DNA from 2 places in the Pseudoalteromonas sp. SCQQ13 genome. Region 1 is predicted to be linked to the other one. Evidence: riboswitches for the same ligand, from Rfam matches in the RefSeq annotation. Region 1 holds a riboswitch; the other holds the start of a gene.
The links. Region 1 has a riboswitch for lysine ahead of lysC (lysine-sensitive aspartokinase 3). Riboswitches for the same ligand answer to the same signal wherever they lie in the genome.

Region 1 (4,430 bases):
AAAGGCTTGCCCCATAGCTGCAATAATTAAGTTAGGGTCGAGTATTTGGCTAAAATCAGGTATTAAATACGCTGCAAAGCCATCACTTGCACCATCTAGCGTTGCAATATAAATAATTAAACCAATTAGCAATACTAGTAGCACCGGCATTAAACGCCGTGACCAGGTTTCAATACCCGATTTAACCCCTTTTAAAATAATACTCGCGGTTAAAATAAGCATAAGTGGGGTAAACACAAAATTACGCAGCGCAGAGTCGCTGTGTAAAAATTCGCTAGCGCCGCTAAAGCCTAAAAATGTAGTTACGGGTTCAATAGCATACGACAGCATCCACCCCGCCACTATTGAATAAAAGCTAAGCATTACAATAGCGCCGCCAAGGCCAATATAACCTGCAGCCGCGCCTACTTTAGGGGCTTTATTTTGCCATGCTTGCCTAAGTGCTTTTACCGGATTAGCTTGGGCGTAATACCCTAAATACAGCTCGGTATATAAAGCCGGCAAAGCAAGTAAAAATATAACAATAAAGTAAACCAGTAAAAAAGCACCGCCACCATGATTAGCAGCCTGCGTAGGAAAACCCCATATATTACCTAAACCTACCGCTGCGCCAGCGGCGGCCAATACAAAACCAAGTCGACTTTGAAAACCATCACGCACTTGTGTCATACACCTACAAATCTGTTATTATTTTAGCTGTTGTGAATTAAACCATATTTCATCGCGCCTTAGTAATAAAAATGTACCTAGCGCGCACAACAACTAACAACCGCTCACTATATGTTCAGCTTATGCATACAAGCAGGTAATCGGTATTAAATTTATTATTATTTTGAGCGTTTATGAGTTCACTTTACTTTAAAAACACCCTGCAAATTAATCAGCCTTTTAGTAACAATAAAAGTCCTATTTTATTGTTTGACGCTAAAACGCTCGATATAAGCCAATATAATTTGCCTGATTATTTAAGCCCTTTTGAGCTGCAAATAATAAACCGCCGTAAAAGTGTCTCGGCCAAGCAAGAATATTTAGCCACGCGATTATTACTTAAGTATTTAGTTATAACCTCGCACCCTAATATGGCGGGCATTAAGCCGTGTAATATAAGTTCAGAGTTTAACCTACAAACAAGTAAATTAGCGCTACACATTAATAACAGCCACACCGTTATTAATACCTGTATATCGCATTCTAATGGTTTTGTTGGCGCTGCACTTAACCCTACAAAAGCCCAGTTTGGTTTCGATATTGAAAAAATAAGCACAAAGCGCCCATTTGAAAAGCTCGCAAAGCATTTTTATCATACCGATGAAATTGCGCTGATCACCAAGCCTGCCAATGCAGAGGATCAAGCTAAACACTTTTTTAGAATTTGGACCTTAAAAGAAGCGCTCGCTAAAGCCACCAGCCGCCCTATTGCCAAGTTGCTAAGCCCTAATGTGTTTACTGAGTTAACTTGCGCGCAGCTTAATGCCAGCAGTGCTGTGGTGGGTAAGTTTGATATAAGTGTAGTGAGTGAAAAAAGCACTGACTGGCAGTGCTCTCTTATTAATTTAGCTGTATTAGGCCGCGCAATCGCTCTCTAATAGTCGGCTATGAATAGCTTGCACTACGTTGTCGGATTCGCCTTGCTCGACCAAAAAGCACAAGTTATGCTTACTTGCACCGTGGCAAATTAGCCGTATATTAAAGTCACTTAATACCTGCATTAAGTTCATTTCATGCTGGCGTAACTGTATTTCTGAGCCAATAAGCGCCACTAAAGTTAAGTTATTTTCTACCGATACATGGCAAAACTCAGCAAGTTTATCTAAACACCCCTGATCAAGCTCTGGGCGCGATGCATTAGGCGCGTTATCAAGCGTTATTGCTACGCTAATTTCAGAGGTGGTCACTAAATCTACCGAAATATTAAACTCACTTAAAATAGTAAATACTCGTGCTAAAAAGCCACTAGCTAATAGCATTTCTGGGCTTTTAAGAGTAAGTAATATTTGGTTTTTGCGTTGTGTTACTGCGCGGATTCCTGGCAGTTGCGACTTTTCACGCTCAATCCAAGTACCACCACGCTCAGGTTCACGGCTCGACCCTACAAACACATTAATATGGCTGCGGCTGGCGGGTAAAATAGTTGCCGGATGCAATACTTTTGCACCAAAGGTAGCCATTTCGGCGGCTTCGTCAAAGCTGAGGCGTGCAATTGGCGTGGCTTTTACACATAAACGCGGGTCGGTACTAAAAATACCCACTACATCAGTCCAAATATGTACACTTTTGGCATGAATAGCCTCGGCCAATAATGCCGCGCTGTAGTCTGATCCACCGCGCCCTAAAGTGGTCGTTTGGCCGTGCTCGTCGCTGCCAATAAAGCCCTGTGTAACAATTACTTGATCGTCTAACAGCGGAATAAGTAATGCGCTTGCTGCTTGTGCAGTAGCTGCAACATTAGGAGTTGCTTTACCAAATTGACTGTCGGTTTTAAGCACTTGGCGCACGTCAAAGCGTATTGCATTTAAACCTTTTGAGCGCAGCACTTGGGTAAATAAATAAGTTGATAATCGCTCGCCAAAACTTAATAGCTCGTCATGTAGCGCTTTTGTTTGTAACGTTTGGCTGGCTAGTTTTTCAAATGCCGCTAACGTCTGGGCAAAGCCCTGCTCTAAATCGGTATCTAAACTCAATTCAGCTAAAATAGCCTGCTGAATCGCTAGCACACCGTTAATATGCGCTTGGCGCTCATCTTCGCTAAGGCTGCTATTGCACAGCTCAACTAAATGATTAGTGACTCCTGCGCTGGCGCTTAGTGCAACAATACGCACGCTTTTATCTGCTACTATTATTTTACTACTGTGATCCATAGCTGCAAAGTTAGCTACGCTGGTGCCGCCAAATTTAGCAACGGTATAATTTGATTTGTTGCCTAATAATACATGTGGCACTGATTGGGTTGTCATTTCGTCTCCTTTCACGGCATCCAAACCGTAATAAAACAAGAAGAACTTGGCAGCAAATATAAGGTAAGAAAATTCACTGCCAGAAGCTCTCCACCTATATTGGTGACAGTTTTGAGGATTCAGCCCCATAAACCGAAAAATAACGACGACGACGTGTTATTTTTCTCGGCGAGTACTTCCCTCTTTAATGCTCAACGGCGTTCGTCACCTCACATTAAATACCTAAGTATCGCACCTCTTCTGAATGTTGTATTAATGGCTATTTCAGCAATCACTAATAAAACAAAACCCCAGCAATATATTGAAAAGCTCAATACTTTACTGGGGCTTTGAAAGTTATCGTTTAGACATCTAGCTGTCAAGCACTTTAATAACTAATATTAAACAAAACCAGCCATTAAGTATGAGCCGGTATAGCCTACGGTGTAACAAATTAATAAATAAAACGACAAACGTAAGTAGTTCATAAAGGTCAGTTCTTTAACTTTACTCATGGCAATAATACCCGCCGCTGAGCCTATAATTAACATAGAGCCCCCTACGCCTGTGGCATAGGTAAACGACAGCCAATGCTGTTGTGTCATTACTATATCTGCTTTTAATAACGCGGCTGTAAGTGGTACGTTATCAACGCCTGCCGACAATATACCCATTAAATAGTTTGCGTATTCAGGTGCCATTATTGTGTACAGGTCGCTAAAGTGGCTTAACATACCAACTTCTTTTAGCGCTCCTACCAGTAATAATACACCTACAAAAAACAACAAGGTGTCGTATTCTATTTCACGAATGAAATCTATCATGTCTTTGTTTATGTCTTTTTTGCGCATTAAAAATTGCGCTACTAAAAACATCATAGACAAACCAAACAAAAAGGTAAGCAATGGCGGTACACTGTATAAAACACTCAGTGTTAAGGTAGCAATAACCGTAGATAAGAAGATAACTGCAATTGTAATATCGGTTTTTTCAATGCGTTTTTGCTTGGTTTTAGTAAAGTCGAGCTGGCCATTTAAGCCAATTGACAACAGTGCGGCTAACAGCATCACACTTACAAATGCTGGCCCAATTAACAATAACAAATTGCTAATAGTTACTTTGCCATCTAAAAATATCATTAACGTGGTTACATCGCCGGTAATTAACGACACACCACCGGAGTTAACCGCAAAGATAATCAGCGTGGCGTATCTAATTAGCTTTTTGGCTTCAAGTTTTAATGATAAAACCACCGCTAAAGATATAAGCGTAGCGGTTACGTTATCGGAAATAGAAGAGAATATAAATGCAAAAACACCAACCAAAAACATTAACTTACGTTCGCTAATTCGTTTTGGCATAATCCGGTTAACAATATTTTCGATAAACCCTTTTGAGTTTAAATAGGCAACAAAGGTCATTGCCGCCATTAAAAACAACCATAAGGAGGCAATTTCTAAAATATTATGATTAAGGAGTGATTGAATCGTATCAGGG
Region 2 (4,430 bases), on a different contig from region 1:
TCGAAGCTGTTCATCATGGCACATGGGCCATAGTCGATAGTTTCGCCGCTAACCAGCGTATTATCGGTATTCATTACCCCATGTATAAAGCCTACTCGCATCCAACTAACCACCAGCTCAACTTGGTTTTTAATCACTGCAGCTAAAAATGCTAAATAGCGCTCAGGTCCTGTTGCTTGAATTTTTGGGTAATGACGCTCAATAGCTAAGTCGGCAAGGTTTTTAAGCCCTGCAACGTCGCCTTGCGTTGCTAAATACTGAAACGAGCCAACACGGATATGGCTACTGGCTAAGCGCGTTACAATAGCGCCAGGTTGAGGTGGGTTTCTGTACACGGTTTCGCCACTACCAACCACTGCTAAGCAGCGCGTAGTTTTAATACCTAACGCTTGCATTGCTTCGCTCATTATATATTCACGAATTGCTGGGCCAAGTGCACAGCGGCCATCGCCACCACGAGAGTAAGGAGTGGCACCTGAGCCTTTTAATTGAATGTCCCACAACTGGTTTTGCGCATCCTCTACTGCACCTAGCAAATGAGCACGCCCGTCGCCTAAACGAGGTGAAAAATGTCCAAATTGATGCCCTGAGTATCCCAGTGCAACCGCTGCAATTGCTTGCTGTTCGTTGCCGCTAAAAGTACTGGCCCGTAATTCAGGAACTACATTAATATTAAACGCTTTAGCTAAGCTGTCGTTCCATAGTAATAGCTGTGGGGCGGCCACCTTAGATGGGCGATCTTCAATTGCAAAATTGTCGGCTACTTGTCTGTACCTTGGCATTAAATTCATAACTACCCTCTACTGTTGTTGGCTTATACCTACACGATTATCGCCTACACTGTAGGCTATAATTAAGCTTAGCTCTTGCATGCTCAAACCGCTTTGTTGTTGTAATTCATTAAAGAACGCTTGCGCTGCAGTTAACGACTTTTTAGTTTGTAAGCCACCATCAATAATTTTATGCGCGCGCAAATAACTCTCAACATCCCGCGATAATAAAAAGGTGTCTTTACCCAATGCACGCAAAGTATAAGGGCCGGTATTTCCACCCAAGCGTGCACCGTGTTTTTTTAAGTACGCCCACAAACCAATAATATCTTCACTTGGCCAGTCTGCAATAAACTGACTAAAGCTACCATGTTGCTGGGTAACCTCATGGATCATGAACGCATTTTCGGGGATCGTTTTTACATTTTTATAATTGCGAACAATGCGCTCGTCGCTGGCTTTTTGCTCCAACATATCGGGTGGCATCATTAATAATTTTTCAACGCTAAAATGCCAAAAAACCTCTCTAAAGCCTGCCCACTTGCTGTTAATAACCGACCAGTAAAAGCCACTTTGAAAAACCTTGCGCGTAAACTCTTCCAGCCAATCATCATCACTTAAAGCTACTAATTGTCGCTTAGATGCAGGTTTAGCGAGTAATTGCTGTAGCATTTGTGTTGAGCCTTTTCGCTCTACTGCTCGCTGATAAATATCATTAAATTTTTCCATCTGCTTGAAACCTTATTTTGCAGTTACAAATTTCGCGCCGCGATTATCCCCTAGTTTAAGGGAAATCGTCCTTATACGTAACCGTTGCCAAAATCGATGACACTATCTGCACTTAGCTGCTTGACACCCAGATGGCTAAAATGATTTAATCATCGCACTTACCCTATTTAATTATATTTGTATTGCTAGCAGTACAAATATAAAGGGCTGGAAGAGGTGCGTTATTCAGGTAGCGTATGTTAGGAGCACAAACTCCATTGAGCATACGTAAGGGGAATTAACGCCGAGAAACAACAATATTTGTGTCATTGTTGTTTCGGGCGACTAGGTTGAATCCTAGCGACTGTCACCAATAGCTATTTAAACGTAGCTTATTAGTTTGGTGGAGAGCTTCTGGTCTTAGTATAATAAGGCCGTGCGCCCTATTATTTAAGCCCATTCGCTCTTCGAATTATAACATACCCTACACGTGGGTATTTGTTCGAACGATGTTAATGCGGCTCTTTCCTATATAGCTTCTTAACTCACCGAACATTCTATAAGTTCGCGAGAGATGATCAAAAACTTTAATTTAGATGACTACTCAGTCTGGACGGCGCTCGTTACTCCGTTTAATCAAAACGGTACAATCGACTATGGCACCTTAACCACTTTGGTTGCTGAGCAAGCCGCTGCCAATAATGCTATTTTATTACTAGGCAGCACAGGCGAAGGCTTAGCCTTAACACTTAAAGAGCAACAAGCCATTGTTGAGCACGTGTGCCAATTATCGCCTAATGTACCCTTAATGGTGGCTGTAGGTGGTATGAACCTCAAACAGCAATTAGCCTGGGTTGAATACTGTAACCACTTGCCTATTCATAGCTTTTTACTTGGCTCGCCGCTTTATGCAAAGCCCGGTGTAATTGGGCAAACCCATTGGTTTGAAAGCCTTTTAAATATAAGTAAACACCCTTGTATGCTTTATAACGTACCAGGGCGAAGCGCTGTCGATATTCCAGTGGCAACCATTCAAAACCTACAACAACATAAAAACCTATGGGCACTTAAAGAAGCCAGTGGCAACATTGCGCAATTTGAAGCTTACCGTCAAGCGGCTCCTAACTTAGCTATTTTTAGCGGCGACGATGCGCTTATGCCCTACTTTGCCCAAGCCGGCGCTAAAGGGCTGGTATCGGTAGCAGCTAATGCTTGGCCGCTACAAACTCACGAATTCGTACAGCGTAGCCTAAGTGGCCAATACCCCAATTTATTTACTCAGTGGTCAAGCGCAATCAGTAGCTTGTTCACTGTAGCAAACCCCATTCCCGTTAAAGTACTCATGCATTTACAAGGGCGATTAACGAGTTCGTATTTACGCCCACCGTTAACTCACCTCGAATTAACGCAAACAACGTGCATTGAACAAGCAAACAACACCATTTTATCTTGGCATTAAACATAGGTTTTTATAATGAGCTGGTTAGAACTATTAAATAATTTAGAGTCGGGCGCAGTACGCGCAGCATCACAAAACGAAAGCGGCCAATGGCAGGCTAACGTTGCAGTAAAACAGGGTATTTTAGAAGCCTTTAAAAATGGTACAAACACCGAATTTGTCGGTGGCTTTGTTGATAAACATAACTTAGCGCCACAACAGTTTAGTGCCACCGATGGCGTACGTATGGTCCCGGGTGGCTCAAGCGTTCGCCGTGGTGCTTATGTAGCTAAAGGCACTATTATTATGCCACCAGCGTATGTAAATATTGGCGCATACATTGACGAAGGCACTATGGTAGATAGTCACGCTTTAGTTGGCTCGTGCGCGCAAGTAGGTAAAAATGTCCACCTTAGCGCAGCCGTGCAACTTGGCGGTGTGTTAGAGCCAATTGGTGCCAGCCCAGTGGTAGTTGAAGATGATGCATTTATTGGCGCAGGCTGCGTAATTGTTGAAGGCGTAGTAATTAAAAAAGGCGCAGTACTTGCCCCTGGTGTGCGTTTATCGGCCACAATTCCGGTTTACGACTGTGTAAACGAGCGCCAACTAGACAAAGGCGAGCCAATTCCTGAGTACGCTATTGTAATACCAGGCTCTCGCCCTGCTTCAAACGAATGGGCGCGTGCACAAGGTTTAAGCATGTCGTGCGCGTTAATTGTTAAGTACCGCGATGAGCAAAGTGATGCATCATTACTACTTGAAGAGGTTTTACGTTAATGAGCTTTTTGAGCACGGGCGTTAAAACGGCAATTAATGAATTATCAAGCCAACTCGATAGCCCATTTTTTGTTTACGACCTAGATACGCTAAATAGTCACTTGGCACAATTGGTCGCACAAACCGAGGTAAAACTTTGGTATGCGGTTAAAGCGAATCCGCTGTCTAAAATTATTCAATGCTTAGATAACGCCGGGTTTAATTTTGACGTAGCCAGTAAAGGCGAGCTTGAGCAAGTACTTGCTCAAGGCGTTAGTAGCGATCGCGTGCTCAACACCGGGCCAGCTAAAAGCCCAAAACAAATTAAACACTTTATTGAGCGCGGCGTACGTACTTTTGTTGCCGAAAGTCTTAATCAAGTTCGCTGGCTCAATGAGCAAGCCAAGCTACAAAACTGTCAACTACAGGTATTACTGCGCGTACAGTTACGTTGGCCCGAGGGCGAAAAAAACCCACTAGGTGGCGATAGCCTCACGCCATTCGGACTCGGTTGTACAGAGTGGCAGGCACTTAATATTACCGACTATGACGCACTTAGCTTTGATGGCCTGCATATTTTTCAATGGGGAAATATGCTCAGCACGCAAAAACTCAGTGAGTTGTGGTCACAAATGATTGCACCACTTAGCCAACTTGCCCGCGATTTAAATATAAACCTTAAAATTTTAGATTTAGGTGGCGGCTTAGGTATTCCGTATACGCAAAACGACATAACGCTTAATTGGGATGACTTAATA

Region 2: another riboswitch for lysine. It lies ahead of dapA (4-hydroxy-tetrahydrodipicolinate synthase); the one in region 1 lies ahead of lysC (lysine-sensitive aspartokinase 3).

The regions. Positions count from the first base shown of each region.
Region 1 is NZ_JADYXG010000007.1:109,549-113,978, forward strand. Features, by position in the region: gene I6F41_RS07675 (sodium-dependent transporter) at 1-669, opposite strand, end outside; gene I6F41_RS07680 (4'-phosphopantetheinyl transferase family protein) at 843-1,586, shown strand; gene lysC (lysine-sensitive aspartokinase 3) at 1,563-2,954, opposite strand; lysine riboswitch at 3,030-3,202, opposite strand; gene nhaD (sodium:proton antiporter NhaD) at 3,335-4,430, opposite strand, start outside.
Region 2 is NZ_JADYXG010000015.1:46,981-51,410, forward strand. Features, by position in the region: gene I6F41_RS12785 (protein adenylyltransferase SelO) at 1-791, opposite strand, end outside; gene I6F41_RS12790 (DNA-3-methyladenine glycosylase I) at 801-1,499, opposite strand; lysine riboswitch at 1,703-1,900, shown strand; gene dapA (4-hydroxy-tetrahydrodipicolinate synthase) at 2,053-2,937, shown strand; gene I6F41_RS12800 (2,3,4,5-tetrahydropyridine-2,6-dicarboxylate N-succinyltransferase) at 2,953-3,693, shown strand; gene I6F41_RS12805 (PLP-dependent decarboxylase) at 3,693-4,430, shown strand, end outside.